2 regions of the Streptomyces sp. NPDC043746 genome follow, and region 2 is predicted to be linked to the other one. Evidence: predicted binding sites of a transcription regulator. Region 2 holds the regulator's gene; the other holds the start of a gene.
What was found. The regulator HspR, encoded in region 2, represses chaperone genes until heat shock. The targets are predictions, from matches to a motif close to TTGAGNNNNNNNNNCTCAA.
Positions count from the first base shown of each region.

Region 1: a site for HspR is predicted at 13,504-13,522, ahead of lon (endopeptidase La). Genes of this name have one in related genera too.

Region 1 covers NZ_JBWKCM010000003.1:282,965-306,587, reverse strand. The annotation lists gene AC0682_RS05180 (DUF4097 family beta strand repeat-containing protein) at 1-625, opposite strand, end outside; gene AC0682_RS05175 (hypothetical protein) at 777-1,610, shown strand; gene AC0682_RS05170 (DUF6104 family protein) at 1,638-1,823, opposite strand; gene AC0682_RS05165 (multifunctional oxoglutarate decarboxylase/oxoglutarate dehydrogenase thiamine pyrophosphate-binding subunit/dihydrolipoyllysine-residue succinyltransferase subunit) at 1,914-5,741, opposite strand; gene AC0682_RS05160 (HAMP domain-containing sensor histidine kinase) at 6,036-7,112, opposite strand; gene AC0682_RS05155 (response regulator transcription factor) at 7,109-7,846, opposite strand; gene AC0682_RS05150 (spermidine synthase) at 8,093-8,809, opposite strand; gene AC0682_RS05145 (hypothetical protein) at 8,919-9,545, opposite strand; gene AC0682_RS05140 (hypothetical protein) at 9,542-10,882, opposite strand; gene AC0682_RS05135 (ABC transporter ATP-binding protein) at 10,879-11,646, opposite strand; gene AC0682_RS05130 (zf-HC2 domain-containing protein) at 11,643-12,704, opposite strand; gene AC0682_RS05125 (RNA polymerase sigma factor) at 12,701-13,312, opposite strand; gene lon (endopeptidase La) at 13,545-15,965, shown strand; gene AC0682_RS05115 (polysaccharide deacetylase family protein) at 16,108-16,872, opposite strand; gene AC0682_RS05110 (hypothetical protein) at 17,115-17,435, opposite strand; gene AC0682_RS05105 (MarR family winged helix-turn-helix transcriptional regulator) at 17,465-17,947, shown strand; gene AC0682_RS05100 (hypothetical protein) at 18,096-18,887, opposite strand; gene AC0682_RS05095 (sensor histidine kinase) at 19,250-22,525, shown strand; gene AC0682_RS05090 (roadblock/LC7 domain-containing protein) at 22,522-23,001, shown strand; gene AC0682_RS05085 (DUF742 domain-containing protein) at 22,998-23,414, shown strand; gene AC0682_RS05080 (GTP-binding protein) at 23,395-23,623, shown strand, end outside.
Region 2 covers NZ_JBWKCM010000037.1:33,838-40,693, reverse strand. The annotation lists gene clpB (ATP-dependent chaperone ClpB) at 1-2,115, opposite strand, end outside; gene AC0682_RS28485 (pyridoxamine 5'-phosphate oxidase family protein) at 2,357-2,758, shown strand; gene AC0682_RS28480 (Rieske (2Fe-2S) protein) at 2,874-3,194, opposite strand; gene AC0682_RS28475 (hypothetical protein) at 3,191-3,445, opposite strand; gene AC0682_RS28470 (helix-turn-helix transcriptional regulator) at 3,666-4,559, shown strand; gene AC0682_RS28465 (hypothetical protein) at 4,586-4,969, opposite strand; gene AC0682_RS28460 (heat shock protein transcriptional repressor HspR) at 5,071-5,526, opposite strand; gene dnaJ (molecular chaperone DnaJ) at 5,528-6,721, opposite strand.

The sequences.
Region 1 (23,623 bases), on a different contig from region 2:
CGATCTCACCGGAGACCGTGGTCAGCCGGATGTCGGTGGGCCGGTCCGCGGCGGCGGCCGAGGGCTCGACGTCCAGGACCATGTCGCCGCTGATCGACTCGGCCCGGACCGAGGCGCCCGCCCCGTCCACCACCGTCAGGTCCCCGGCCACCGAGTGGAAGCGCAGGTCCCCGGTGACGCCCTGGGCCTCCAGGCTGCCCGATACGGAGTCCCCGCGGACCGCCCCGCTCAGCCCGACCAGGGTGATGTCCCCGGTGATGCCCCGTACGTCGGTGCGGCCCTCGATCCCGGAGACGACGGCGCCCGCGCCGACCACGCCGACCTCCACCGACGCCGCGGCGGGCACGGTGAGCGAGACGACCGCGCTGCGGCGGCGCCCGCCGGGGTCGAGCCAGCGCAGGAGGTCCTGCCAGGGGAGGTCCTCGTACGCCACGGTCAGCCGACCGTCCTCGTACGTCACCAGAAGCGGTGGGCCCTCGACGGCGGCGACCTCCAGCCGGGCGCCCGGCTCGTCGGTCCCGACCACGTTGACCGTGCCGCCGACGACCCGTACCTGGAGGGCGGTCACCGGGTCGTCGAAGGCGAGCTTCTGCGGCTCGGCGACGGTCCGCTTCGACGCAGTCATGGATGGACCTCCCGGAGAGGATCACGACGCAACATATCGCGTCTCGTAAACAACACGATATATCGCGGATGCGGGAAGTCAAGGGGTGTCGGCGGTGTCTGAGGTGATCAAAAGGCGTCGAACGTGAGCAAATTGCCCTAGCGTGTGGCCTATGAACGCGACATCCACCGGGGCGCTGCTGCTGTGCCGTGCCGATCCCGAGACCGTACGGCCGCTCGCCCACCTGCTGCGCGAGCGGATGCTGCTGACGCGGGCGGGCGAGGAGTGGAGTGTTCTCGTCCCCGAGGGGAAGCCCTGGCGGGAGACCGGCCCCTCCGGCGACGCCCCCGAACCGGTCGACCGGGTCCTCGGCGGCTGTGCCACCGCGCTGGCCGTCGGCTCCCCCTGGCCGGTGCTCGCCCTGTGGTGGGACGCCGACCGGGCCGGCTACACCCTCGCCGCGGGATTCCGCCGCACGGTCGGCTACATCTGGCTGGCCGACGGCACCCCGGTGGGCGAGGACGAGGCGATGCGCACCTTCGCGGCCCGCCTCGGGCTCGACCCCGTACTGGACCTCCAGGCCCTGGAGGAGCTGACCCGGCCCGACCCGGACGCGGATGCCGAGGCACGGCTGCGCGGGCTGCTCGCGGTCCTGACCCGGACGGGACTCACCCTGCCCGCCGGGCTCGGCCCGGGGGAGAGCGCGGACCGGCTGCGCAGCGTCGCGGCGGTGCAGCGCGGGGCGGAGCGCGTGGAGTGGGCGGGGTGGCGTGATGCCGTACGGGCCGAACTCGACGCGGTCGAGAGCAGCAGCCTCGGCCCCTGGGTGCGCGGACCCCGGGCCCGGGCCATCGCCGCCGCCCAGCTCGCGGCCGGGCTTCCGCTGCTGCTCTGGGGCGCCCGCCGACGCAGCGGGGGCTGGGCCGCCGCCGGAGCCCTGCTGCTGGCGCAGGGCGCGCTCGGGCTCGCGTACCACCGGGCCAGGGCGGCTACGGAGGCGCGCTGAGCGGCTGTGGGCCCGGGTCCCTCGGGCTCACGCGTCCTCGTCGTCCTCGTCGTCCAGCCGGGCCAGCCAGGTCGCCAGGCGCTCGACCGGCACCTCGAAGTCGGGGTTGAGATCGACGAACGTACGCAGCTGCTCGGCCAGCCACTCGAAGGTGACCTCCTCCTCGCCGCGCCGCTTCTCCAGTTCCTCGATGCCACGGTCCGTGAAGTACATGGGAGAAGGATATCCAGCGGGGAAACGCCGGGGACCCGGCCCCGCGACGAGCGCGGAGCCGGGTCCCCGGTGTGTTCGGCCATGCGGTCCTCAGGCCTCGAAGACCTCGTTGACCAGCTGCGTCTGCTCCGCCTGGTGACGCTTGGCCGAGCCGACCGCCGGGGACGAGCCGTGCGGCCGCGAGATGCGGCGCAGGCGCTCGCCGTGCGGCACGTCCGCGCCGACGGCCAGGTCCAGGTGGTCGATCAGGTTGAGCGCGATGAACGGCCACGCACCCTGGTTGGCCGGCTCCTCCTGGGCCCACAGGTACTTCTCGGCGTTCGGGTACTTGGCGATCTCGGCCTGGATCTCCGCACCCGGCAGCGGGTACAGCCGCTCCAGCCGGATGAGCGCGGTCTCCGTGTCTCCGCGCTTCTCCCGCTCGGCGTCCAGGTCGTAGAAGAGCTTGCCCGAGACGAAGACGACCTTGCGGACGTCCTCCGCCTTGACGGTGTCGTCGCCGATCACCGGGCGGAAGCCGCCGCTGGTGAACTCCTCGATCTTCGACGCCGCCGCCTTCAGACGCAGCATCGACTTCGGGGTGAAGACGATGAGCGGCTTGTGGTGCGGGTTGTGCACCTGCCAGCGCAGCAGGTGGAAGTAGTTCGAGGGGAGGGTCGGCATCGCGACCGTCATGTTGTCCTGCGCGCACATCTGGAGGAAGCGCTCGGGGCGGGCGGAGCTGTGGTCCGGGCCCTGGCCCTCGTAGCCGTGCGGCAGCAGCAGCGTGACGCCGGAGGTCTGGCCCCACTTCTGCTCGGCCGAGGAGATGAACTCGTCCACGACGGTCTGCGCGCCGTTGACGAAGTCACCGAACTGGGCCTCCCAGATGACCAGCGACTCCGGGCGGGCCAGCGAGTAGCCGTACTCGAAGCCCATCGCCGCGTACTCGCTGAGGAGCGAGTCGTAGACGTTGTACCGGGCCTGGTCCTCGGTGAGGTACAGCAGCGGGGTGTAGTCCTCGCCGGTGACCTGGTCCACCAGGACCGCGTGGCGCTGGCCGAAGGTGCCGCGGCGGCTGTCCTGGCCGGCGAGCCGGACCGGGGTGCCCTCCATCAGCAGCGAACCGATGGCCAGGGTCTCGCCCATGCCCCAGTCGATCGTGCCGTTCTCCACCGAGGCCGCGCGACGCTGCATCTGCGGCATCAGACGGGGGTGCACGGTGATCGACTCGGGGATGTTGACCTGGGACTCGGCGATCCGCTTGATGACCTCGGCGGAGACCGCCGTGTCCACGGCCACCGGGAACGCGGCCTGCGGCTCCGGGACGTGCGGGGCGGCCGGCTGCGAGGTGGCCTCGCGGACCTCGGCGAAAACCTTCTCCAGCTGCCCCTGGAAGTCCTGGAGCGCCTGCTCGGCCTCTTCCAGCGTGATGTCGCCGCGACCGATGAGGGACTCGGTGTAGAGCTTGCGCACCGAGCGCTTCTTGTCGATCAGCGTGTACATCTGCGGGTTGGTGAACTCCGGGTTGTCGCCCTCGTTGTGACCGCGGCGGCGGTAGCAGATGAGGTCGATCACGACGTCCTTGTTGAACGCCTGCCGGAACTCGAAGGCGAGCCGCGCGACGCGGACCACGGCCTCCGGGTCGTCACCGTTGACGTGGATGATCGGCGCCTCGATCATGCGCGCCACGTCGGTGGCGTACATCGAGGAGCGCGAGGACTCCGGGGCGGCGGTGAAGCCGACCTGGTTGTTGATCACCACGTGCACGGTGCCGCCGGTGCGGTAGCCGCGCAGCTGCGACATGTTGAGCGTCTCGGCGACGACGCCCTGGCCCGCGAAGGCCGCGTCGCCGTGGAGCGCGATCGGCAGGACCGTGAAGTCCGTGCCGCCCTTGTTGATGATGTCCTGCTTGGCGCGGGCGATGCCCTCCAGGACCGGGTCGACCGCCTCCAGGTGCGAGGGGTTGGCGGCCAGCGAGACCTTGATCTGCTCGCCGTCCAGACCGGTGAAGGTGCCCTCGGCGCCCAGGTGGTACTTGACGTCGCCGGAGCCGTGCATCGAGCGCGGGTCGAGGTTGCCCTCGAACTCGCGGAAGATCTGCGCGTACGACTTGCCGACGATGTTCGCCAGCACGTTCAGGCGGCCGCGGTGGGCCATGCCGATGACGACCTCGTCGAGGCGGGCCTCGGCGGCGGAGTCGATGACCGCGTCGAGCAGCGGGATGACGGACTCGCCGCCCTCCAGCGAGAACCGCTTCTGGCCGACGTACTTGGTCTGCAGGAAGGTCTCGAACGCCTCGGCCGCGTTCAGCCGGCGCAGGATGCGCAGCTGCTCCTCGCGCTCGGGCTGCTGGGCGCGGGGCCGCTCCACCCGGTCCTGGAGCCACTTGCGCTGCTTCGGGTCCTGGATGTGCATGAACTCGATGCCGGTGGTGCGGCAGTACGACTCACGCAGCACGCCGAGGATGTCGCGGAGCTTCATCATCGACTTGCCGGCGAACCCGCCGACCGCGAAGTCCCGCTCCAGGTCCCACAGGGTGAGGCCGTGCTCGGTGATGTCGAGGTCGGGGTGCTTGCGCTGGCGGTACTCCAGCGGGTCGGTGTCGGCCATGACGTGGCCGCGGACCCGGTAGGAGTGGATCAGCTCGAAGACCCGCGCGGCCTTCGTCACGTCGCTGTCGTGCGACGCGTCGATGTCCGTGAGCCAGCGGACCGGCTCGTACGGGATGCGCAGGGCCTTGAAGATCTCGTCGTAGAAGTCGTTCTGGCCGAGCAGCAGCTGCGAGACGATCCGCAGGAACTCGCCGGAGGCGGCGCCCTGGATGACCCGGTGGTCGTAGGTCGACGTGAGCGTCATGACCTTCGAGATGCCGAGCTTGTTCAGGGTGTCCTGGGAGGTGCCCTGGAACTCCGCCGGGTAGTCCATCGCGCCGACGCCCATGATGAGGCCCTGCCCGGGCATCAGGCGGGGCACCGAGTGGACGGTGCCGATGCCGCCGGGGTTGGTCAGCGAGGCGGTGACGCCGGTGAAGTCGTCCATGCCGAGCTTGCCGATGCGGGCGCGCCGGACGATGTCCTCGTACGCCTGCCAGAACTCGAAGAAGTTGAGCGTCTCGGCCTTCTTGATGGCCGCGACGACCAGCTGGCGGTCGCCGTTCGGCTTCACCAGGTCGATGGCGAGACCCAGGTTGACGTGCTCCGGCTTGACCAGGGTCGGCTTGCCGTCCTTCTCGGCGAAGGAGTGGTTCATCGACGGCATGGCCTTGAGGGCCTGGACCATCGCGTACCCGATGAGGTGCGTGAAGGAGATCTTCCCGCCGCGGGCGCGCTTGAGGTGGTTGTTGATGACGATGCGGTTGTCGAAGAGCAGCTTCACCGGGACCGCGCGGACGGACGTGGCCGTCGGCAGCTCCAGCGAGGCGTTCATGTTCTTCGCGACGGCGGCCGAGGGGCCGCGCAGCGTCACGTACTCCGGTCCTGCCGGGGCCTCGGTGGCCTCGTCCGCCGTGGCCTTCGGCTTGGCGGGCGCGGCGGCGGGCTTGGCCGCCGCGGGCTTCGCCGGAGCGGCAGCCGGGGCGGCCTCGGCGGGCTTGGCCGGTGCCGGTGCCGCCGGGGCGGCGGCGGGCTTCGCCGGGGCCGGAGCGGCAGCGGCCGGGGCCGCGGGCTTCGCCGGGGTGGTGGCGGCCGGGGCCTGGGGTGCCGCAGCCCCCGAGGCTGCGGCGCCGGGAGCGGGCTTGTCCGCCGTGCCGGAGGAACCCGGCTTGTAGTCGGCGAAGAAGTCCCACCAGGCGCGATCGACCGAACTGGGATCCTGGAGGTACTGCTGGTAGATCTCGTCGACGAGCCACTCATTGGCGCCGAAAGCGGCGGCCGGGTCGGTACCCGGGCTGGCTTGGTCGGTCGAGATGCTCGAGTTACTGGGGGACTGAGACGACACGGCGGCAACCGCCCTCTTCCGCTTCACAAGGTGATGGACAGCGGAAATCAAGGCTACGCCCCCCAAACCGTTCCTTGCAGGCCGGGCCGGTGCTTCGTCGTGCACATCACATCGCAACGCGGGTTTCGGCGCAGGAAATGGCGGGAAACAAGCGAGGTTCCACTGCACTTCGGGTACGCAGGACCGTGGATACGGTCCTGCGACCGTATCCCCTGGGGCTCCCCTCGGGGACCCCCTCCCAGAAGGACACGGGGACCGCGCCCTCCCGGTTCGAACCCTATGTCAACCGCATCGTCAACCGCTTCGCTCGGGCAGCCCCGGGAGGGTGACCTGGATGCGGCAGCCCCGAGCGGATTCGGCCACCCCGATCCGGCCGCCGTGGAGATCCACCGCCCAGCGGGCGATCGCGAGGCCCAGTCCCGTACCGCCGTCGCTGCCCGGGCCGTGCGGTGAGGGGGCCTGGCCCCGGTTGAACCGCTCGAAGACCCGGTGCCGCTCCGCCTCCGGGATGCCGGGGCCCTCGTCGAGGACCTCCAGGACCAGCGACTCCGGGGAGGGGCCGCGCCGGGCCAGCACCGTCACCCGGCCGTGCGGCGGGCTGTGCTTGACCGCGTTGTCGATGAGGTTGGCCACCACCTGGTGCAGCCGCTCGGCGTCCGCGTGCGCGGTGAGTTCCGGCGGCGAGACGTCCAGGTGGAGATGGACGTCCGTACGGGAGTGGTTGCCCGACCCCGACGACAGCCGGCGCTGCGAGGCGGCGAGATTGGCTTCTTTCAGTACGCCCGAAAGATACGGCCACACCTCGAAACGGCGGGCCCTGAGCGCCACCACCCCGTTGTCCAGCCGGGACAGGTCCAGCAGCGTCTCCACCAGCCGGCCGAGCCGCTCGGTCTGCTTCAGGGCCGTACGCATCGTCTCCGGATCGGCGGCGGACACCCCGTCCACCACGTTCTCCAGCACGGCCCGCAGCGCCGCGATGGGCGTGCGCAGCTCGTGGGAGACGTTGGCGACCAGCTCCTTGCGGTGCCGGTCCTCCGCCTCCAGGTCGTCCGCCATGCGGTTGATCGTCCGGGCCAGGTCGCCCAGCTCGTCCCGCCGCCCGGCGCCGCTCACCCGGCGCGTGTAGTCGCCGTGCGAGATCGACCGGGCCACCGCCCGCATCTCGTCCAGCGGCGCGGTCAGCCCGTGCGCCACGAACTGGGTGATCAGCAGCGTCGCGATCACCGAGAAGACGGTGATGAACTGGAACTCGGTACGGGTCCGCAGGGCCACGATCAGCAGCCCCGTCGTGATGAACACCGAGACCACGACGAGCGTGCCCAGCTTGGCCTTGATGGAGAAGGGCCGCACCCCCGACCCTGGTCGGGTCATGGAGCCGGGGTCTCCAGGGCGTACCCCACGCCGTGCACCGTACGGATCCGCTCGGCTCCGATCTTGCGGCGGAGCGCCTTGATGTGGCTGTCGACCGTACGGGTGCCCGAGGCGTCCGCCCAGTCCCAGACCTCGGCCAGCAGCTGCTCGCGGGAGAGCACCGCCCGCGGGGTGTTCGCCAGGCAGACCAGCAGGTCGAACTCGGTCGGCGTGAGGTGGACGTCCTCGGACCGCACCCGGACCCGGCGCTGGGCGTGGTCGATCTCCAGCTCACCGAGGCGCAGCATCCCGCTGCGGGGGGTGACGGCGGCCAGGGCGGCGCGTTCCACCCGGCGCAGCAGGACGTGCACCCGAGCGGCCAGCTCCCGCATGGAGAACGGCTTGGTCATGTAGTCGTCGGCGCCGACCCCGAGACCGACGAGCATGTCGGTCTCGTCGTCGCGCGCGGTGAGCATCAGCACCGGCACCGGGCGCTGCGCCTGCACCCGGCGGCAGACCTCCAGGCCGTCGAAGCCCGGGAGCATGATGTCGAGCACCATCAGGTCGGGCTGCCAGGCCTCGGCGGCGTCCACGGCCGCGGGCCCGTCCAGCGCGGTCTGCACCAGGAAGCCCTCCGCCCGGAGCCGGGCGGCAATGGCGTCGACGATCGTGGCGTCGTCCTCGACGACCAGCACCCGCCGCTGGGCCCCCGGGGTGGCCGCGACGCCGTTGTGGGTGGTGTGTGTCTGTTCCATCGCCCCGCCCCTGCCCGCTCTCGCGGGGGGCCAACCCCCGTGAGGCACGGTCTTCGCTCGTGGATTTCGTGGGTGATCCCCGTGTGCCGCTCAGCAGCGTAAAGGCAGCGGAGGGCTCTCGGCTACGCAGGGTGTTGCCCCGAGGGTGCGGGAGCGGCCCGGCGGGGCGGCGGATCGTCGGCCTTGTGCCGCGATGACCGCCTCACCGCCGGGCCGGGCATACCGACAGGGGGTTCCGCGCCCCTTTCAGTAACTCTTCGATGCGAGATGGACCACGTCGGGCACACCTCGGGCAACAGCCACTTCTTCGGTCCGAACTCTGGTGAACCCGGCATTCCGCAACGCCCGTTCGAAGCTCGCCGACGGCTGCGCCGACCAGACCGCGAGCACCCCGCCCGGGGTCAGCCGGTCGAGACAGCGGGCCAGTCCGGTGGGGGAGTAGAGGCTTCCGTTGTCCTCCGTGACGGTCCAGTCCGGCCCGTTGTCGATGTCCAGGCAGAGCGCGTCGTAACGCTCCGTGGTGGTACGGAGGTGGTCGAGCAGATCCGTGTGGAGGATCTCGGTGCGGGGATCGGCCAGCGCCGCCCCGGAGATCCGGTCCAGCGGCCCGTGCCGGTGCCAGTCCACGATCGCCCGCTCCCGCTCCACGACCGCGATCCGCCCCCACCGCTCCTCCTCGGCCGCCCGCAGCAGCGAGAAGCCCACCCCGAGCCCGCCGATCAGCACGGAGGGGCCGGTCCGCCCGGCGGGCAGGGCGGCCAGGGCGGCATCGATCAGCAGTCGCTCGGAGCGTCCGTCGGAGGTGTCCATCAGGAAGCAGCCGTTGGCGATGATCTCGAAGTGCTCCCCGCGCCCGCGCAGGACGACCTCGCCGAAGGGGCCTTCGCGGCGGTCCAGGGTGACGGGGGCGGGCGGGATCATGGCGCAGGTGAAGGCGTCGGTGGCGTCGGTGCGGGGCTCCATGGGCCCGATTTTAGGAGCGTGGAAGCTGCGGCCCCAGGGAGATCACCTTCGCGCCCCGGCCGCCCCCTGCCGACCGGCCTCGGGGCGGGCCGGGGCCGGCCGCGGTCTCTCAGCGCTCCGGGCGGGGGCCGCGCAGCACCAGGAGCGCGGCCCCCGCCACGTACGCCGCTCCCGCCACCGCCCACGCCGCCGCCTGCGGCCCCGGCTGCATCGGCCAGGCCCAGTACGCCGCCGCCCCGCCCGGGGTCCGGGGGGCCGCCAGGTAGACCGCGCCCCCGTAGACCGTCATCGGCAGCCAGCTCGCCCGCGCCCCCAGGACCGTGGCCGCCGCGGCCGTCACCCCCGTCGCCCCCAGCACGTTGCGCACCATCGCCGTGGCGCCGAACTGCTCCGGCTGCCCCGGGACGGCGAGGGCGAGGGCCCCGGCGGCGAGTGCGGTGAGGGCCAGCAGACACGCCAGCCGCCGGGGCCACCAGCGGCGGACGGCGGTGCGGTCCAGCTCCTCGGTGTGCGAGAAGAACCCGGTGCCGATCGCGGCGGCGGCGAGCAGCGGGGCGAGCGCCTGCACCGGGACGCGCGCGGTGTGGTCGAACTGCGGTCGGCTCTGCAGCCAGTCGGCGGCCCACGCGGCGAGCAGGGCGACGCCCGCCAGCGCGGCCAGGGTCGCCGGGACGGCGCGGGAGCGCAGATAGAGGACGGGCAGCCTGCCCGGCACCGTCCGTACGGGGGTCGTCACAGCGTGGGCACCGCCTTCGGGTCGCAGCTGGTACGGGTGGCGAGATAGCGGCCGAGCCAGGCGCGGCGCTCGGTCCCGTCCATGGCCGTGAGCCGGTCCAGGTATCTGCCGCCCCGGTCGGGGTCGAGCCATGAGCCGCCCAGGGGGGCCAGCCACTGCGCCACGGCCTCGTCGGTCTCCCCCACGCGTGCGGTCGCGGGGTCCTCCGCCATGATCACGGCCAGGGGGCAGTCGCGGTCGGCGAGGCGGGCGGCCGTCTCCCAGGCGTACGCGGCGGGGTCGGTGAGCCTGCCGCGCGCCACGGTCCAGCCGAGGGACGAGACGGGCAGCCGGGCGGTGTCGGGCGGGAGCCGCCGGTCGTCGGGGGTCTGGACGTACCGCCGGGGCGCCCCCGGAACCCCGTCCAGGCGGGAGAACAGCCCGGTCAGCGCGTCGGACACCTGGGGCAGCAGCGGGCCTTCCAGCGCGCTCACGCAGACCTGCGGCACCGCCTCCGTACAGATCAGCCGCTCGGCCGCCGGGTCGTCCCGGAACAGGTCGTCGCCGCTGCTCACGACGAGGGGAGCCAGAAGGGCTGCGACCACCAGCGGTACGAGGGCGAACAGCCGGCGCCGGGCCGCGTACCCGATGACCAGGGCGAGCACCGGGGCGCCCGCCCAGACCACCATCGCGGGCACGAACCACGCCACCGGCACCCGGCCGACCAGGTAGTACTGCTCGGCCGGGTTCAGGAAGCGGAGGTCGGAGTCGGAGTACGAGGGGATGCCGAGGGCGAGGTACGTGGCCGCCGCGAGCACCGGCGCGGCCAGCCGCCACCGCCACAGGCGCCCGACCACGAACCCGGCGAACGCGGCACATACCAGGAACCACGCGTCCACGGCGATCAGCCCCGCCGAGGGCCCGCCCGCCCCGGTGTACGGCCAGGTCGCCGCCAGCACCCCCACCACGGCCAGCAGGTGCCCGACGACGGCCCACAGCGCCACCGGCAGGGCGGCCATCACCAGCTGGGCCGGGCGCCCACGAGGGACCGTGAGCCACAGGGCGGTGGTTCCACGACGGTGATCCCTGCCTCCCTGCCAGCACCCGGCGGCCGCGACCAGCGGCCCGCCCAGCAGCGTGGCGCACGAGTGCAGCAGCCCTTGCGTTTCACCCCAACTTCCCTGCCACTGAACGGCCTTGCTGATCATCGGCACAGCGATGGTGAGGGCGACGGCCGGGGCGGTCCAGGGGGCGATCCCCCGTCTCAGCTCGGCCCGGAAAGCCGCCCGGGAGGGGTGACGGACGGGGGGTGGGGTGGCGGTCCGGGCGGCGGGCGCCTGGTCCAGCGTCTCCGTCATGCCCCCGCCCCCGTACGGTGTGCGCGCAGGGCGGCGGTGTAGCCGCGCTCGATCGGGTTGCCGCCGAGCCCGTCCGCCGCGTCGCCCAGCCCGACCAGGTCGGCGGTCGTGCCCCGGTAGGCGATCCGGCCCGCTTCGATCAGGGTCACGTCCGTGCAGGCGGCGGCGACGTCCTCGACCAGATGCGTGGAGACGATCACGGTGGAGGTGCGGCCCAGCTCCCGCAGCAGGGCACGGAACTCGACGCGCTGCTCCGGGTCGAGACCGGCCGTCGGCTCGTCCAGCAGCAGGAGTTCGGGCTCGTTGACGATCGCCTGGGCGATGCCGACCCGTCGCACCATGCCGCCGGAGAGCGTCTTCACCTTGGCGTCGATCCGGTCGCCGAGACCGACCCGGTCCACCGCGCGTTCCACGGCGGCGGCGACCCCCGCCCCGTCCATCTCCTTGAGCCAGGCCACGTAGCCGACGAACTCGCGGACCGTGAAGCCGGGGTAGTGGCCGAACTCCTGCGGCAGATAGCCGAGGAGGCGGCGTACAGCGGCCCGCTCGCGGTGGTCGGCCCCCGGGCCGACGTCCCGGCCGAGCAGCTCCACACGCCCCGCGTCGGGGGCCGAGACCGTGGCCAGTACCCGGATGAGGGAGGTCTTGCCCGCCCCGTTGGGCCCGAGCAGCCCGTGCACACCCCGAGGGAGGTCGAGGTCCACGGCGTCCAGGGCGGTCTTCCTGCGGTGCCGGACGGTCAGCCCGGCGACCTTGGCGGTCACGGTGTCTCCAGATGGTCGAAGGATCGGCGGCGGGCGGCGAGCAGCAGCGCGCACACCAGGGCCCCGGCGGCCCAGCCGCTCTGGACGGCGGGCCCGGAGAAGTACGGGGAGGCCCCCGCCGCCAGCGTCGCCCCGGCAGGGCCGCCGACGGTGGCCGGGGCGACGACGAACACGGCCCAGGCCCCTCCGACGGCAGCCGCCCCCCGGCGGCTGCCGACGAAACTGCCCAGCGCGAGCGCGGCGAGCGTCAGCGCCAGCGCCGGCAGCAGCCAGGCGGCTGCCCCCGGGCCGCCCGTCGCCGGGGGCAGCACCGCCCCGGCGAGCGTCAGCGCGGGGACGCTCACCCCGAGCACGGCGGCGGCCCGTACCAGCAGCAGCCGCAGCCCGCCGGACGGGGTCGAGGTGATGACCTCGTACAGCGGATCGGCGTGCCGCCCGTACGACAGGGCGACCCCGGCGAGCGGCAGCACCGGCGCCGTCACCAGCAGCAACGGCCGTACGGAGGCCCCGAGCCCGGCCCCGTACGACAGCGCGAGCGCCCCGAGGGCGACGACGACGAGCGCCACCGGCCAGGCCCCCCGCAGGGCGGGCCCCGCCGCCCAGAGGGCCCGAGCAGCCCGCGGCAGCCGCGGCGGCACCCCCGTGGCTGCCGCGGCCGTGCTGGGGGCTGCCGGGGTGCGGGCGTCGGCAGGTGGGTAGGCGGTGGGGTCCGCGCCGGAGCCCGGGGCCGCGGCGGGCCGGGCGGCCGTGGGCGGGCTCGCGGCGGTGCCCACAGCGGGGGCTGGGCTCGCGTCGGAGCCTGGGGCCGCGTCGGCGTACGCGGGCACCGCCCGCGCCACCCGCTCCAGCACCGCCGACCGGACACCGGCCAGCAGCGCGCCCGTCTCCGGGGCCGTCCGGACCGCCGACGACACCAGGGCCGCGCAGGTGCCGCACACCTCGACGTGCTTCTCCAGGGACCAGGCGTCGCTCTCGGCAGCCGTACCGGCCGCGTAGCGCCCGGCCAGCTCGCCGTCCACGTGCCAGCCGGGACCCCGGCCCCGGCGTTCCCGGCTCATGCCGTACCTCCCAGGGCTTCGCCTTCCGGCGCCAGCCGCTCCAGTGCGGCCCGCAGTTCCCGCCGGGCCCGCATGGCGCGGGTCTTGACCGTGCCCTCGGGGATGCCGAGCAGCGCCGCGGCCTCCCTCGTGGAGAGCCCGTCCACGACCGTGGCGCGCAGGACCTCGCGCAGCTCCGGGGAGATCCCGGCCAGCGCGGTGCCCACGTCCCCGTACTCCAGGCCTGCCAGCACCCGGTCCTCGGCGGAGGGCGCGAGGGCCTCCGGGGCCGGGCGGAGGGGAGCCGGGGGCCGGTCCGCGCGGCCGTCCGCCCGCAGGGCGTCGACGAGCCGACGCGAGGCGATCACCCACAGCCATCCGCCGACCTGTGCGCCCCGATGCGAGGCGGCGGAGCGCCACACGGTCACGAAGGTGTCCTGGAGTACTTCGCGTACGGTCTCCGCGTCCGCGCACCGCCGGGCGAGCCGGGCGTGCAGCCACCCGGCGTGCCGGTCGTAGAGCGCGCCGAGCGCGTCCGTGTCGCCGCGTGCCACGGCGCGGACGAGTGCCGCGTCATCTCTCTCCGTACCGTCATCCCGGTCCTCCCCCACAGGGCGCAACAGCCTCACACCCTCCCTATCGCCCGCCGGACCGTATCCGGTTCACGCGGCGGGGAAAGAGGCAGGCGGGAGGGGGCCCGGGAACAGCGCAGCGGGAACAGCGCTTCTCCGGTGCGCGCTCCCGAGGGTCCCGCGCGGTGGCCATCCGTCGATCGCTCAGAGCGAACACCGCCAGGGGAACATTCAGCGGCTCATAAGCATTGAGCCCATGTAGCTCAACTTGCCTGCCGAAGGGGAGATCATGACTAACGAGTCCAAGGCGTTCACACCGATCGACCTGCCCGTGCTGCCGCTCGACGACGAGGTCGTCCTGCCCGGCATGGTGGTGCCGCTGGACCTGTCCGACGCCGAGGTGCGCGCCGCCGTGGAGGCCGCGCAGGCGGCTGCCCGGCCCGAGGGCGGCAAGCCCGAGGTGCTGCTGGTCCCGCGGATCGACGGGACGTACACGGGGACCGGCGTCCTCGGCACCGTCGAGCAGGTCGGACGCCTGAGCGACGGGGACCCCGGCGCGCTCATCAGGGCTCGTGACCGGGTCCGGATCGGGGCCGGGACCAGCGGCCCGGGGCGTGCGCTCTGGGTCGAGGGGACCGTGATCGACGTCGTCGTGCCCGATCCGCTGCCCGGGTCCGTCGCCGAGCTGGCCAAGGAGTACAAGGCGCTCGCCACCAGCTGGCTGAAGAAGCGCGGCGCCTGGCAGGTCGTGGACCGGGTCCAGCAGATCGACGACATCTCCGCCCTCGCCGACAACTCCGGATACTCCCCGTTCCTCTCCACCGCGCAGAAGGTCCGGCTCCTGGAGACCGTGGACCCGGTCGCGCGGTTGAAGCTCGCCATCCAGTGGCTGGGCGAGCACCTGGCCGAGCAGGATGTGGCCGAGTCCATCGCCAAGGACGTCCAGGAGGGCGTCGACAAGCAGCAGCGCGAGTTCCTGCTGCGCCGCCAGCTCGATGCCGTACGCAAGGAGCTGTCCCAGCTCAACGGCGACCCGGAGGACGAGTCCGACGACTACCGGGCCCGTGTGGAGGCCGCCGAGCTGCCCGAGCACGTCCGGACGGCGGCGCTCAAGGAGGTCCAGAAGCTGGAGCGGGCCAGCGACCAGTCCCCCGAGGGCGCCTGGATCAGGACCTGGCTGGACACCGTCCTCGAACTCCCCTGGAACGAGCGCACCGAGGACGCCTACGACATCCGGGGCGCACAGGCCGTCCTGGACGCCGAGCACGCCGGTCTCGCGGACGTGAAGGAGCGGATCACCGAGTACCTCGCGGTGCGCAAGCGGCGCGCCGACCGGGGGCTGGGGGTCGTGGGCGGACGGCGCGGAGGTGCCGTGCTCGCTCTCGTCGGTCCGCCCGGCGTCGGCAAGACCTCACTGGGGGAGTCCGTCGCGCACGCCATGGGCCGCAAGTTCGTCCGGGTCGCGCTCGGCGGGGTCCGGGACGAGGCGGAGATCCGCGGCCACCGCCGTACCTACGTGGGCGCCCTCCCCGGACGCATCGTGCGGGCGATCAAGGAGGCCGGTTCGATGAACCCGGTCGTCCTGCTCGACGAGATCGACAAGGTCGGCTCCGACTTCCGGGGCGACCCCGCCGCCGCCCTCCTCGAAGTCCTCGACCCGGCCCAGAACCACACCTTCCGCGACCACTACCTGGAGGTCGAACTCGACCTCAGCGACGTCGTCTTCCTCGCCACCGCCAACGTCCTCGAAGCCATCCCGGAGGCCCTGCTCGACCGCATGGAGCTGGTCCGGCTCGACGGCTACACCGAGGACGAGAAGGTCGTCATCGCCCGGGACCACCTCCTCCCGCGCCAGCTGGAGCGGTCCGGCCTGGAGAAGGACGAGGTCACCCTGGAGGAGTCCGCGCTGCGCAAGCTGGCCGGGGAGTACACCCGCGAGGCGGGCGTACGGAATCTGGAGCGGTCCATCGCGCGGCTGCTCCGCAAGGTCGCGGCCCAGCACGAACTGGGCGACCGTGAGCTGCCGTTCACCGTGACGGACGAGGATCTGCGCGGCCTGATCGGGCGGCCGCACCACGTGCCCGAGTCCGCCCAGGACCCGGCCGAGCGCCGCACCGCCGTGCCGGGCGTGGCCACCGGGCTCGCGGTGACCGGGGCGGGCGGTGACGTCCTCTTCGTCGAGGCGTCCCTCGCCGACCCGGAGACCGGGGCCTCCGGACTGACCCTGACAGGTCAGCTGGGTGACGTCATGAAGGAGTCCGCCCAGATCGCGCTCAGCTTCCTCCGCTCGCACGGCGCGGAGCTGGAGCTTCCGGTCGGTGACCTCAAGGACCGGGGCGTGCACGTCCACTTCCCGGCGGGCGCGGTCCCCAAGGACGGCCCGAGCGCGGGCATCACGCTCACGACCGCGCTGGCCTCGCTGCTCTCCGGACGGCTCGTCCGCACGGATGTGGCGATGACGGGTGAGGTATCGCTGACCGGCCGGGTGCTGCCGATCGGCGGGGTCAAGCAGAAGCTGCTGGCCGCCCACCGCGCGGGCATCACCACCGTGGTGATCCCGCAGCGCAACGAGGCCGACCTGGACGACGTCCCGGCCGAGGTGCTGGAGAAGCTGGACGTCCACCCGGTCACCGATGTCCGCCAGGTGCTGGAGATCGCCCTCGCCCCGGCCTCGGCCCCGGCGGAGGAGAGGATCCCGGCCGCGGCCTGACCGCCACGCAGTGACGGGCGCGGCATCAGGTACGCGGCCGGTACGGACGGCCCGCTCCCCGGGGCGGGGGCGGGCCGCTTCGCGTTCGTCCCGCGGCCGTACGTGGGCGGGCCGTCCCGCGACGGCGGACGGCCGGCGGTGCTCAGGGGCGGTAGATCGTGCCCGGCTCCGGCACCGCCGGGGCCATCAGCTCCGGGACGGTCACGAAGGTGTAGCCGTCCTTCTGGAGCGCGTCGACGATCCCCGGCACGGCGGGCACCGTGCCCGGGTAGATGTCGTGGAGCAGGATGATGCCGTCCTTGCCCGCCTGGTCCAGGATCCGCCGGGTGATCAGCGCGGAGTCGTTCGTCGAGTAGTCCTTGGCGGTCGCGCTCCACAGCACCTGCGAGAGCCCCAGCTCCTTGCTGATCCCGGAGACCTGGTCGTCGGTGCGGCCCTGCGGCGGGCGCATCAGCCGGGGCCGCTTCCCGGTGATCTTCTCGATCGCCTCCTGCGTCTTCTCCAGCTCGGCCCGTATCACCTCCGGCTTCTCGTCGGTGAGGATCTTGTGCGTCCAGGTGTGGTTGGCCACCTCATGGCCCTCGTCCTGGATACGCCGCACGGTCTCGGGGTGCTTGAGGACGTGGTTCTTGCCCAGCAGGAAGAAGGTCGCGGAGACCTTCTTCTCCTTCAGGATGTCCAGCAGCTCCGGCGTGTCCTTCCCCGGCCCCGCGTCGAAGGTCAGGGCTATGCACTTCGCCTTGCGGCAGTCCGCACGCCCGAAGGACCCCTTGGCCTCGGCCGCCGCGTCCTGCCGTGCCGAGCCGGGAGCCGTCGTCTCCATCGAGCAGCCGGAGAGCGCCAGTGTGAGCGTCGCCACCAGAGCGGCGGCCAACCCGCCACCGAGCACGGACATCTTCTTGGGCATGGCGGACACCACTCCTCTGCGCGGACATATCCGCACAGGTGTGCGGTACGCCGAGGACTATACCCAACATGTATACGTCGAGTGCATAGTGGGGCAGGGCGCCCCGGAACCCCGGCGGCCCGGGGAGGGGCACCGAGGCCGGAGCGCGAGCGGTCGACGTCGGCTGCTGTCTGCTGTCTGCCGTCAGCCGGCGCCTACGGCACGGCCCAGCCCACCGCTGAAGCGGTTGTGGGCGCCGACGATCAGGCCCCTCGATGTGTGTACTGCCACACCGTGGGGACGGGCCGGCAGGCGGCCCACCGGCCCCTCGCGGTGCAGCGGACCGCGTCCCGGCCGCTGCGCGCCCGGTAGGCGGTGGTGAAGCCCCGCATCCGGTTCACCATGGCGGCCCTGCTGAGCCCGTAGCCCCGGGCACCGTACGGGTTGCACTCGCCGTCGAGCCCGCCCGGCAGGGTCTTCCCGTCCCGGGGCCGACGGAAGGGGGCCTGGCCGCCGCCGTTGGTCTGCTCCTGCGAAATACTGGCCCAACTGCGGCGTTGACCGGCCGTGGAAGAGGCTTTCATCGGCAGGAAACCGTACGAGGGGTGCTGACGTGCACGGGAGCGAGAGCGCGCGGGAGCCGGGCGGGGCCGCCGGAACTGGCGTGGACCACGAGTTCCTGGCGCTGGAGCGCGAGTTGGCGGTCTTCCTGCGCCGGGCGCGGGCCAGTTCGGGGGAGATGGCCCGTGAGGTCCACCCCGAACTGGAGCCTGCTGCCTACGGGCTGCTCGTCCGCCTGGAGTCGGCGGGTCGGCAGCGGGCCACCGAGCTGGCGGCCTACTTCGGCGTCGGCAAGGCCACCATGAGCCGTCAGCTGCGGGCCCTGGAGGACCTCGGGCTGGTCGCCCGCGAACCCGATCCGGCGGACGGCCGCGCCTGGCTCGTCCAGCTGACGGACGAGGGCCTCGCCCGCTTCCGCAGCGTCCGCGACGCCCGGCGCGGGCGGTACGTCCGCAAGCTGGCCGACTGGGACCGGGCCGAGGTGGCCGAGCTGGCCCGGCTGCTGCACCAGCTGAACTCCCGCGCGGAGGAGTGACGCCCGGCAAGGCCGACGTCCGGTGGGCGGAACCCGGCGTCCCGCGAGCCCGGCGTCCCGCGAGCCCGGTGTCCCGCGAGCCCGGCGGCGTGTCGGCGCCCCGGCGTGCCGCGAAGCCGCCCGGCACCTCCCACCGGGCGCCCCGCCCCTACAGCTCCACGAACACCGCCGTCGCGTCGTCGTGCGTCTTGCTCCGCCGCAGCCGTACGCGCCCGGCCGCCGCGTCGGCCTCCTCCAGCTCCCGCACCCGGTCGATCAGCCCCCGGGGCCCCTCATTGCGCAGCAGCGCCGGTGTGGCCGCCCGGTCGCCCTCCCGGAACATCGCCGTCCACCGGTCCGCCCCGTCCGTCAGCGCGGTCAGCGACCGGACCCCGGCAGTCGGCACGCTGCCGGTCACCGCGCGTGAGGAGACCGTGGGGTCGGCAGCCGCCGTGAAGAAGCCGCCCTCCCTGTTCCGCAGTCGGGAGTCCACGTCCGCCGTGGAGGAGAGCGAGCCCGGCGGCAGCCGGTCGAGGCGGTCGTCCACCACCGCCCGGACCGTGCCGTCCGGGGCCTCCAGCAGGAGCACCGCATCGGAGAGGACCAGGTACTCGATCGCGTGTTCGCTCCAACGCGCCAGGGCCACGGTCGCCTGAGGCGTGCGCACGTGAGAAAGGTCACAGGTCGCCCGATGGGCGTCGGCGGTGCGCCGGATGGACGCCGACAGAATCTCGGCCAGATCCCGATCTCGCCGTGAGCCCGCCAGTTCCACCAGTGCGCCGCCCAGCCGGGCGGTGAACCAGGGGACGGTGTGCGCACAACCGTCGTCCCCCCGCGGCGGTGTCACGCCGTCGAGCACCACCACCACGCCTCCCTGGCCGGACGCGGGGAGGGCGGCGGATGCCCAGTCCTCGTTGGGGCGTTCGGGGTCGCCGGGGACGGTGGCGAGTTCGAGGCGCATGGGGCCAGTCTGCACGAGGTCTTCACCAGTCCCGCACGGGAGCGGTTTCCAGCCGTACCAGCAGGTCAACGCGGGCCCGGTGCGCGGAGCGCGGGGCTCCGGAGCGAGTGCGGGCGGGCATCTTGCCAAAGGCGGCGCCGAAGTTCCACCCCGCGCCCTACGCATGGTCAGAGGCGTCTCTGGGGAGACTTGTTCGCCAACTCAAGAGTGCGGTTCACTCGTTCGAGTGGCGGAGCGGTCGATGCGCGTCCCCCTCTCAAAAGCACTGGAATGGTCGGAAGCCGTACCAGGAGCGGGGGCCTTCTACGTGACCGAGCGTCACCTCTGCTTCAAGGGTGGACGAGTCGAGATTGCGAGCACCGGTGCAGAAGAAGCGGCCGCGGAGCCAGGGCAGCACGCGTGACGGTTCCGGGGCGAAGCCTCCGGCTCCGGTAGCCGACAAGCGGACCGTACGGGTACGGAGCCGGCTGGTCGCCGGGGTCGCCGTCGTCGGGATCACCGTCATCGCGGCGGGCGCCCCCGCGGCGCTCGGCGCCTCCTCCGATCTGGCCGAGTCCCAGCGGCTGGTGACCCTGTCCCAGCTGAACCGGCAGGCCGTCACCCTGGCGCACTCCCTGGCCGACGAGCGCGACGCCGTCACCGCGTACATCGCGGGCGGCCGGGCCGACGACGGCAAGGAGGGCGAGGAGGGCCGCCTCACCCGCACCACCCGCGTCGACCAGCAGATCGACGAGATCCACGGACCGGCTCCAGCCGCCCTGCGCCGAGACCTCTCCACCGTGCCCTCCCTGCGCCGAGACGCCCTCACCGGCAAGGGCTCGGCCCTGGAGGCCCACCAGGCGTACTCCGAGGTCATCGCCAAGCTGCACGGCATCGCCGCCGAGCTGGCCGAGAAGACCCCGCCGCGCGCGGCCGAGGCCGCCCGCGCCCCGCTCGCGCTCGGCGGCGCCGCCGAGCAGGCCTCCGCCACCCGCGGGCTCCTCCTCGCCGCCCTCGCCGTGCCGAGCCCCGAGCCCGCAGTCCCGCAGATCGACCCCTTCACGGGGCTGCCGGTCGAAACCCGGGACGACGAGGCGAAGCGGGCCGATCGCGACCGGGACGCGCTGAGCGCCGCCGCCCAGCAGGCCCGGGTCCGGGAGCTGGCCTCGCTCGCCGCGTTCGACCAGGCGGCGAACCCCGTCGCCCGCGACAAGCTCGCCGCCACCGTCACCGGCCCCGAGGTCAACAGCGCGGAGAAGTACCTCACCCGCCTCACCGACCGCCCCGAACTCTCCGCGAGCGAGCGCAAGACCGACGCCGCCAAGCTGGAGGCCGCGCTCTCCGCCCGCATCGACCGGATGCGCGGGGTCGAGTCCGCCCTCGCCACCAGCCAGGTCCAGCGCCTCGAAGGCATCCGCGACGACGACGTCACCGCCCTCGAACTGAGCATCGCCCTGCTCGGCGGCTGCTTCCTCATCGCCGTCGGCGTCTCCACCGCCGTCGCCCGCACCCTCACCCAGCCGCTCGCCGTCCTGCGCATCGGCGCCGCCCGCCTCGCGGAGGACCCCTCGAGCGCCGACCCGGTCCGCTACACCGGCCGCAACGACGAGTTCGCCCAGGTCGTCCGGTCCATGAACACCCTGCACGCCAAGCTGACCGGGCTGCACCAGGAGTTCACCGGTCGCTTCGAGAGCCTCGGCGCCGAGCGCGCCGAACTCCTCGCCGGCCGCGAGGCGCTCACCCTCCAGCGCGCCGAACTCCAGGTCCAGGCCGCCGAGCTGGCCGCCCAGCTGGAGCGGCTGAAGAACACCGTCCACCACACCTTCGTCAACCTCTCCCTGCGCAACCTCGGCCTCGTCGAGCGCCAGCTCGCCGTCATCGAGAGCCTGGAGGAGCGCGAGCAGGACCCGGAGCGGCTCGCCACCCTGTTCAAGCTGGACCACATGGCCACGGTCATGCGCCGCCACAGCGAGAACATGCTCGTCCTCGCGGGCGCCGAGCACGGCCACGGCCCCACGGGCCCGGTCCCGCTGGTCGACGTGGCCCGCGCGGCCGTCAGCGAGATCGAGCGGTACGAGCGGGTGACCATCCAGTCCCTGCCCCCGCACGCCCAGATCGCCGGGTTCGCCGCCGACGACCTCAGCCACCTCCTGGCCGAACTTCTGGAGAACGCCACCTCCTTCTCCCCGCCGGACTCCCATGTCGAGCTGTCCGGCTGGCTGCTGGAGAGCGGCGAGGTGATGCTCTCCGTGCAGGACGCGGGTATCGGCATGTCGAGCGTCCGGATGGGCGAGCTGAATGCGAGGCTGGCTGACCCGGCCTCCTTCGAGGAGGGGGAGCAGAGCGCGGACGGGGCCGGACTCGGGCTCCAGGTCACCTCGTTGCTGGCCGCCCGGCACGGCGTGCGGGTCCAGCTGCGCGAGCAGAAGGGGAGTGGAGTGACGGCTGTCGTCGTCCTGCCGCAGACCCTCCTGCCCAACTCGCTGCCCGCCTCCTCGCCGCCCGCCGTGTACCTGCCCGGCGAGGCGCCCACGCTCAACCTGCCGGGTTCGGTGGCCGAGGCCAACTCCAACGCCCTGCCGAGCCGTACGCCGACCCTGCCGCCGACCGCTCCGACCGCTCCGACCGCTCCGGAAGCCGGGGCGGAGGCAGAGAACGCCACGGCGCCCGAGCAGGCCGTCGAGCCGGGCCCGGACGCGGCCGGGGCCACGCCGGGCGATGCGGAGACCACGGCACCTCTGCCCCTCGTCGACCCGATGATCGCCGCCGCCGAGCGGGCGATCCGGGAGGCCGCCGCACAGGAGCCCGCACCCGCCGAGGGGCCCGGAGCCGACGCCGTACCGCAGCAGGAGCCGGTACCGGAGCCGGGCACGGACGCAGACGCGCCCGCAGCCGCCGGCAGGGAGCCCGCGTCGGCCGACGATCCGGTTGCCGAGCCCGCCGCCGAGGCGACCGTGGAGTCGGACCCCGAGATCACGATGCAGGTCCGCCTGCCGAAGCCCCCGGCGGAACCGGCGTCGGCCCCGGCCCCGGCCTCGGAACCGGCCCCGGCCTCGGAGCCGGCTGCGGCTCCCGAGGCCCCCGCCCCCGACCCGTACGCCATCGGCCCCGACCGGCACGAGCGTCCCGCCGAGAGGGGGCCGGGCGGTCAGGAGCCGGACGGTTCCGCCTTCCGCCCCGGGCCCCGCGCCGAGGCCGCCGCCCCGGAGCCCCGGGCCCAGGCCGCCGCGGAGACCGTGCCCGGCCCCCGGAGGCCGGAGGAGCGGCGGGTCACCGACAAGGGGCTGCCCAAGCGCACCCCCAAGGTGGTCCGGCCGGAGGGCACCCCCACCACCGGGCGCACCGGCAGCCTCGACAAGGAGGACCTGCGCCGCCGGCTTGGCAGCTTCCACCAGGCGGCGAAGGACGGGCGGCGCGATGTCGAGGCCGAGATCGCCGAGTCCACCGGCTCCATCGCCCTCGCCGACCGCGCAGGCGACCGAGAGGCCGACCGCGGAGGCGTGACCAACGGGCGTCCGGGGCACGAGACCACCAGCGCCACGAACACCACGAGCACCACAGGCACCGCACACGACACACGTACCGAGCAGACCGGCGGCCGCGCGGCGGACCACCGGAACGGAGAGACGGGGGACACAGTCGAGGAGGCACGCAGTTGACTGCGCCCAGCACGTTCGGGCTGAGCACCGAGGCCCGGAACCTTCACTGGTTGCTGAGCAATCTCGTGGAGGAGGTGCCAGGGGTCCACTCGGTCACCGTCGTCTCGTCCGACGGGCTGATGCTGCTCTCCTCCGACCCCGGCCACCACGCGGCGAAGGCGGCGGGGCCCTCGGACGGACCCAAAGGGTCCAGTGCCGACCTGGCCACCATCGTCTCCGGGATCGGGTCGCTGACCGTCGGCGCCGCCAAGCTGATGGACGGCGGCGGCGTCAAGCAGACCATGGTCGCCATGGACGAGGGCAGCGTCTTCGTCATGTCGATCAGCGACGGCTCCCTCCTCGGCGTCCACGCCACCCCTGACTGCGACATGAGCGTCGTCGCGTACCACATGGCCCTCTTCGTCGGCCGGGCCGGACACGTCCTCACCCCCGAACTCCGCAGCGAGCTGCGCAAATCGATGGAGAGTGCCCAGTGACGAGTGCCGCAGCCGAGCCCGCCCCCCGCCTCCCCGTCCGCGGGGCCGACAAGCGCCCCGCCCGGGTCCGCCCGTACTCCCTCACCGGGGGCCGCACCCGCTTCGGGCACGTCCTGCTCGTCGAGACGTTCGTCGCCGCCCTCGACGCACCCGAGGAGCGCCGTGAGCTGACCAACGGCAACCTGGCCTCGCGCGTCATGCCGGAGCTCCAGGCCATCGTCGAGATCTGCCGCCGGATGCGTACGGTCGCGGAGATCTCGGCCCTGTTGAAGATGCCGCTCGGAGTCGTCCGGGTGCTGCTCAGCGACCTGGCCGACCAGGGAAAGATCCGCGTGTACGGAACCGGTCACGGAACCGGCCAGCCCGACCGCGCACTGCTCGAAAGGGTGCTCAATGGACTCCGCCGTCTCTGAGGCGCCGCTCTTCGCCCCCCGCCAGCCGGGGCCGCTGGACCAGCCGTCCTGTCCCCGGGACCAGCTGGAGGAAGCCCTCCAGCCCTGGCAGCTCGACCACACCCGCGCGCCCACCGCGACCAAGATCGTGGTGGCGGGCGGATTCGGCGTGGGCAAGACCACGTTCGTCGGCTCGGTCTCCGAGATCACCCCGCTCCAGACCGAAGCGC
Region 2 (6,856 bases):
GTCGGTGAGCCGGCCGTCGTCGAGGACCTGGAGCAGGATGTCGAAGACCTCGGGGTGGGCCTTCTCGACCTCGTCCAGGAGCACGACGCTGTACGGGCGGCGGCGGACGGCCTCGGTGAGCTGGCCGCCCTCCTCGTACCCGACGTAACCGGGCGGGGCCCCGACCAGGCGGGCGACGCTGTGCTTCTCGCCGTACTCGCTCATGTCGATGCGGATCATGGCCCGCTCGTCGTCGAAGAGGAAGTCCGCCAGCGCCTTGGCCAGCTCGGTCTTGCCGACGCCGGTGGGGCCGAGGAAGAGGAAGGACCCGGTGGGCCGGTCGGGGTCGGCGATCCCGGCGCGCGTACGGCGTACGGCGTCGGAGACGGCCTGCACGGCCTCGGTCTGCCCGATCAGCCGCTTGCCCAGCTCCGACTCCATCCGCAGCAGCTTCTGGGTCTCGCCCTCGAGCAGCCGCCCGGCCGGGATGCCGGTCCAGGCGCCGACGACGTCCGCGATGTCGTCCGGTCCGACCTCCTCCTTGACCATGGTGTCCTTGGATGCTTCCTGCTCGGCCTCGGCGGCCTCCTCCAACTCCCGCTCCAGGCCGGGGATCTCCCCGTACAGCAGCTTGGAGGCGGCGTCGAAGTCGCCGTCGCGCTGGGCCCGTTCGGCCTGGCCGCGCAGCTCGTCCAGGCGCTCCTTCAGCTCACCGACCCGGTTGAGGCCCTGCTTCTCCTTCTCCCAGCGTGCGTTGAGGCCGCGCAGCTCCTCCTCCTTGTCGGCGAGGTCGCGGCGAAGCTTCTCCAGACGCTGCTTGGAGGCGGCGTCGGACTCGTTCTTGAGGGCCAGCTCCTCCATGCGCAACCGGTCGACGGAGCGCTGGAGTTCGTCGATCTCCAGAGGCGAGGAGTCGATCTCCATCCGCAGCCGGGAGGCGGCCTCGTCGACGAGGTCGATGGCCTTGTCGGGGAGGAAGCGGGAGGTGATGTAGCGGTCGGAGAGGGTGGCGGCGGCCACCAGCGCCGAGTCCGCGATCTGGACCTTGTGATGGGCCTCGTAACGGCCCTTGAGCCCGCGCAGGATCGCGATGGTGTCCTCGACGGAGGGCTCCGCGACCAGCACCTGCTGGAAGCGGCGCTCCAGGGCCGGGTCCTTCTCGATGCGCTCGCGGTACTCGTCCAGCGTGGTCGCACCGACCATGCGCAGCTCGCCGCGGGCCAGCATCGGCTTGAGCATGTTGCCCGCGTCCATGGCGGAGTCGCCGCCCGCGCCGGCGCCGACGACGGTGTGCAGCTCGTCGATGAAGGTGATGATCTGGCCGTCGCTCTCCTTGATCTCGGAGAGGACGGTCTTCAGGCGCTCCTCGAACTCGCCGCGGTACTTCGCACCCGCGACCATCGCGCCGAGGTCGAGCGAGACCAGCCGCTTGTTCTTCAGGCTCTCGGGGACATCGCCCTTGACGATGCGCTGGGCGAGCCCTTCGACGACGGCCGTCTTGCCGACGCCGGGCTCGCCGATGAGCACGGGGTTGTTCTTCGTCCGGCGCGACAGCACCTGCACGACACGGCGGATCTCCTGGTCGCGGCCGATGACCGGGTCCAGCTTGCCCTCGCGCGCGGCGGCCGTGAAGTCGGTGCCGAACTTCTCCAGGGCCTTGTACTGACCCTCCGGGTCGGGTGTGGTCACCCGGCGCCCTCCCCTGCTCGTCTCGAACGCGGCCAGCAGCTTCTCGGCGGTGGCCCCCTGTGCGTCCAGGATCTCACCGGCGCGCCCGCCCTTCGCGGCGATGCCGATGAGCAGGTGCTCGGTGGAGAGGTACTCGTCGCCCAGCTCCTTCGCCCGCTGGGCCGCGTCCTGGATCACGGCCAGCAGCTCGCGGTTGGGCTGCGGCGGGGCGACGGTGGAGCCGGTGACGCTGGGCAGGGAGCCGAGCAGCTTCTCGGTCCCGGCGCGCACGAGGGCCTGGTCGGCCTCGACGGCGGCGAGCAGGTCGGTGATGTTGTCGTTGTCCTGGCCCCCCAGCAGCGCGAGGAGCAGATGCCCGGGGGTGAGGTCGGGGTGCCCGTCCTGCACGGCCCTGTCACTGGCCGCGTTGATGGCGTCGCGGCTCTTGTTGGTCAGTTCGGCGTCCACGGGTGCTTGCTCCTCCTCGCAGCTGGGGCGGTTCCTGTCCCTTGATGTATCCAGCGTACACAAAGTTGAGTCTATTCCGCTCAAGGTAATTCGAGGACTCTCCCCGGGCCCGGCGGCCGGGCCCGGGGACGCAGGGCTCAGGGACGCAGGGCTCAGGGGCCCAGGGCTCAGGGGCGGCGGGTCGGGCACGGGAGCGCCGCCCGCCGCCGCACGGACGCGGGCCGCCGCCTACGCTTCCCCCATGGCAGACGTACGGAACCCCACCCCCGAGTACCTCGCGTTCTGGCGCGAGCGGCATGTGTGCACCCTGACGACGCTCCGCCCGGACGGCACGCCGCACGTGGTCCCGGTGGGCGTGACGTACGACCCGGAGGCCGGGGTGGCACGGGTGATCACCGGCCGGGGCACCCGCAAGGTCGCCAACATCCTGGCCGCCGGCCCGGAGGGGGCACGGGTCGCCGTCTGCCAGATGCACAAGGCCCGGTGGGCGACGCTGGAGGGCCGCGCGACCATCCGTACGGAGCCGGAGGTCGTCGCGGACGCGGTGAGCCGTTACGCGGAGCGCTACGAGCGCACACCGAGGCCCAACCCGGAGCGCATCGTCATCGAGATCGCCCTGGACCGGGCCCTCGGAAACGCCTGACCGCCCCGGCCCCTCCCGTACGGCGACAGCACAACGGCGCCACCGTGTTCAGGTCACGGTGGCGCCGCTGTGTGGGGGAAGCGCCTGGAGCGACAGGTGACGACGGGGGAATCGCTCAGGCACTGCGGGGGGTGGCGGAAAGGGGTTCTGACGCGATCAGCTCGTGGTCCCGCTGATCGAGGTTCACAAAGATCATCCCGTATCTGACGGCGCAGCGGACGGGCTGCGGCGCGCCGCGGGGGCGGCGGAGGCACCGATAGGCGCGGACGTCCTCGTCCTCTTCCATCACCACGACGATCGGCTCTCCGAACAGGGTGACCATCAACGAGTCGCCACGGCGGGGGAGTGCCGTGAGCAGATCGATGAAATGCCACCCTGAGCGATAGGCGGTTGCCATCTCGCGCCGGAAGGTGCGGTCGTCCGGCGGCGTGGTCATGCCCGGCCCTTCTCGGCCGGAGCGGAGTCCCACGCCGCACCGGCGAGGCGGGCCGCCTCCACGTGCGCCCCGGCCTGACGGGCAGGGACCGCATCCCAGACGACGTCGCCTTGCTTCAGCGCCTTCGACCACGTTTCCACTGCCCGGTGGGGTACATCGCCCCGGGTCAGGTCCGAGGTACCGAACACCCCGAACGCGAGCCCGGCGGAGAAGGCCACAGCAAGCACCGAGCGAAGCGTTTTGTTACTCATGGTGGGCTTCGTCCTTACTTCCAAGGTTTCCTCTCCCCCGCATCACAAGACGATGGCCCATCGGGGCACGTCAAACCACAGAAACGATGCATCATGTTCCTGCTGATGCATCTTCCTGGGGGGTGGAGAATTGACCACGAAGAGGAAAAAAACGACACATCCCCACTCTGTCAGCACTTTGTGCGACGAGGGGGCACGGCTCTACGCCAGTGCGCTGAGCGTGGGGAAGATAGCCCGTGCCGAAGCGGAAGCCGCTCCGTGCCTCCTGGAGTTCGCCCTGCTGCACCCCGATCCGGACGACCCCACCTGGCTGCGGCCCGTACCGGCGTTCGCGGCACTCACGCAGCGGCTCCACCCCATCGAGCGCGAGATCCAGGAGCGCAGGCGCCTCTCGATCGAACTCACCAAAGCGTTCGAGCCCTTCATGGCCGTCAGCGCCCAGACGCCGCCGATCACCCACGCGATCACCGTCCTCGAAGGCATCAGCCGCATCAACGCCTCCATCAAGCTCGCCATGGCGGAGTGCAACTCCGAAGTCCTCACGATCCAGCCCGGAGGCGGCCGCAGCGAGGACACCCTGAACATGGCCATGGAGCGCGGAAACATGCTCATGCAGCGCGGGGTGGGCATGCGCACGTTGTACCAGCACACCGCCCGGCACAGCCAAGGCACTCTCAACTACGCGGCGCGCATGGCCGAGAGCAGGATGGAGATCCGGACCCTCGAAGAACTCGTGGAACGCCTCATGATCTTCGACCACACCGTCGCGTTCATCCCGGCCACGGACGACCGGACCGTGGCCCTCGAACTGCGGCATCCGGGCATTGTGAAATACCTCGTCAAGGTATTCGAGCAGTTCTGGCACCGGGCGATCCCCCTGCAGGACCAGATTCCTTACGACCCCGTGCCGGAGGGCATATCCGGGGTCCGCCACTCCATCGCCAAGCTGCTGGTCGAGGGCCATGTGGACGAGGCGATCGCCCGGCGCCTCGGTATGAACGTACGCACCTGCCGGTCCCACATCGCCAAACTCAGCGCCGCACTCGGCAGCAACAGCCGGGCCCAACTGGGATACCTGATCGCACGGTCGGGAATCCTGGAATCGGATTCCTGACCGCGCGAGGGAACGTGTCGCCCCGCTTAAAGCAGGGGGATCCCGCAGAGGCAGCGGTGAAGGCGGATCGGGCCCAGGCCGTCCCGTCGGCCGAGAACCGCCGGGCGGCCCCGCCCCACGCCCGGTACACCGCCGTCCAGCGCCCCATCGCCCGCCTGCTCGCCGAGGGCCGTGCCGAAGACCGGGTGGCCCGGAAGACAGGCGTCCGCGCCCGCCGCTCCCCCGCCGCCGAACTCATGCAGACCTCGGCGCCACCGGCCGCACTCCGACTCGGCACCCGCCTCGCCCGCTCCGGCATCGCCGGGGCCGGTCACGGCGGCGTACGAGGGCTTCTTGAAGCGCGTACGACAGCGGGGCCGGGAGAGCGGTGGAATCCCTCTCCCGGCCCCGCTGTCCGCAGAAGCAGACACGGAAACGAGCACAGACAGCAGACGCGGACGCGAACGCAGCCACCGAAGCAGCCGCGGCCCTGGCCGCAGGGGCGTGCCGCGGCCGCGGGGCCGGGGCGTGTCTAGTCCCCCATCGGCCTCTTCGGCTTGGGCCGCCACACCACCAGCGCCCCCGTCTGCTGCACGTCCTGGTACGGCACGAGGTCGCGGCGGTACGAGGCGTGTACCTGGGCCTCGCGCTGCTGCATGGCGACCGCCGCGCCGTCCACCGCCGCCGAGAGTTCGGCGACGCGCTGCTGGAGCGCGGCGACCTGGTTCTCCAGCTCGATGATGCGCTTGATGCCCGCCAGGTTGATGCCCTCGTCCTGCGACAGCTGCTGCACGGTGCGCAGCAGCTCGATGTCACGGGCCGAGTAACGTCGGCCGCGGCCGGCCGTGCGGTCCGGGGAGACCAGGCCGAGACGGTCGTACTGGCGCAGCGTCTGCGGGTGCAGGCCCGAGAGCTGGGCCGCGACCGAGATCACGTACACCGGCGATTCATCGGTCAGCTGGTACGGATTGCGTCGACGGCCGTCCATCTCAAGCTCCCTTCGCGGCCTGGAACAGTTCCGCCCGCGGGTCCTCGTCCGCGGTCGCCTTGCGGTAGGCCTCCAGCGCGTCCCGGGCCTCCGGGCCGAGGTCCGTGGGGACCGCCACCTCCACGGTGACGAGCAGGTCGCCGCGGGTGCCGTCCTTGCGGACCGCGCCCTTGCCCCGGGCGCGCATGGTGCGCCCGTTCGGAGTGCCTGCGGGCAGTTTCAGGGTGACCGAGGGGCCGCCGAGGGTGGGAACCCTCACCTCGCCGCCGAGCGTCGCCTCCGGGTAGGTGACGGGCACGGTGACCGTGAGGTTGTCGCCCTTGCGGCCGAAGACCGGGTGGGCGCCGACGTGGACGACCACGTACAGGTCGCCGGCCGGTCCGCCGCGCTCGCCCGGTCCGCCCTTGCCGCGCAGCCGGATCCGCTGGCCGTCGGAGACGCCCGCCGGGATCCTGACCTGCATGGTGCGGGCCGACTTGGCCCGGCCGCTGCCGTGGCAGACGTCGCACGGGTCCTGGGCGATCAGGCCCCGGCCCTTGCAGTCCACGCACGGGTCGGTGAGCGAGAAGCCGCCGCCGCTGCCGCGCGAGACCTGGCCGGTGCCGACGCAGGTCGGGCAGACCCGGGGGGTGCCGTTCTTGTCGCCGGTGCCGGAACACGCCTTGCAGGGCGCCTGGCTGGACATCCGCAACGGGACCGTCGCCCCGTCGACCGCCTCGCTGAAGCTGAGCGTCACCTCGGACTCGATGTCCTGGCCGCGCCGCGGCTGGACACGGGTGCCCGCGCCGCCCCGGTTGAACAGCCCGCCGAAGACGTCGCCTAGGCCGCCCCCGCCACCGCCGAACCCACCGCCGGCACCGCCCTGACCGCCGCCCGGGGCGCCACCGCCGAAGAGGTCGCCCAGGTCGAAGTTGAAGTTGCCGCCCGCACCACCGGGTCCGGCGCGGAAACCACCGTTGCCGAAGAGGGCGCGCGCCTCGTCGTACTCCTTGCGCCGCTTGGAGTCGCCGAGGACGTCGTTCGCCTCGGAGATCTCCTTGAAGCGCTCCTCCGCCTTGGCGTCACCCTTGTTGGCGTCGGGGTGGAACTCGCGGGCGAGCTTGCGGTACGCCTTCTTGATCTCGGCGTCGGTGGCGTCCTTGGGAACGCCGAGGACCTTGTAGTAGTCCTTCTCGACGAAGTCCTTCGTGCTCATCGACGTCCCTCCTTCCGGACGATCGGCCGAGGGGGGGGGGGGGGGGGGGGGGGGGGGGGAGGGGGGGGGGGAGAGGGGGGGGGGGGGGGGGGGGGGGGGGGGGGAGCGCACAGTAAAAGAGGAAAAAGCATTGTG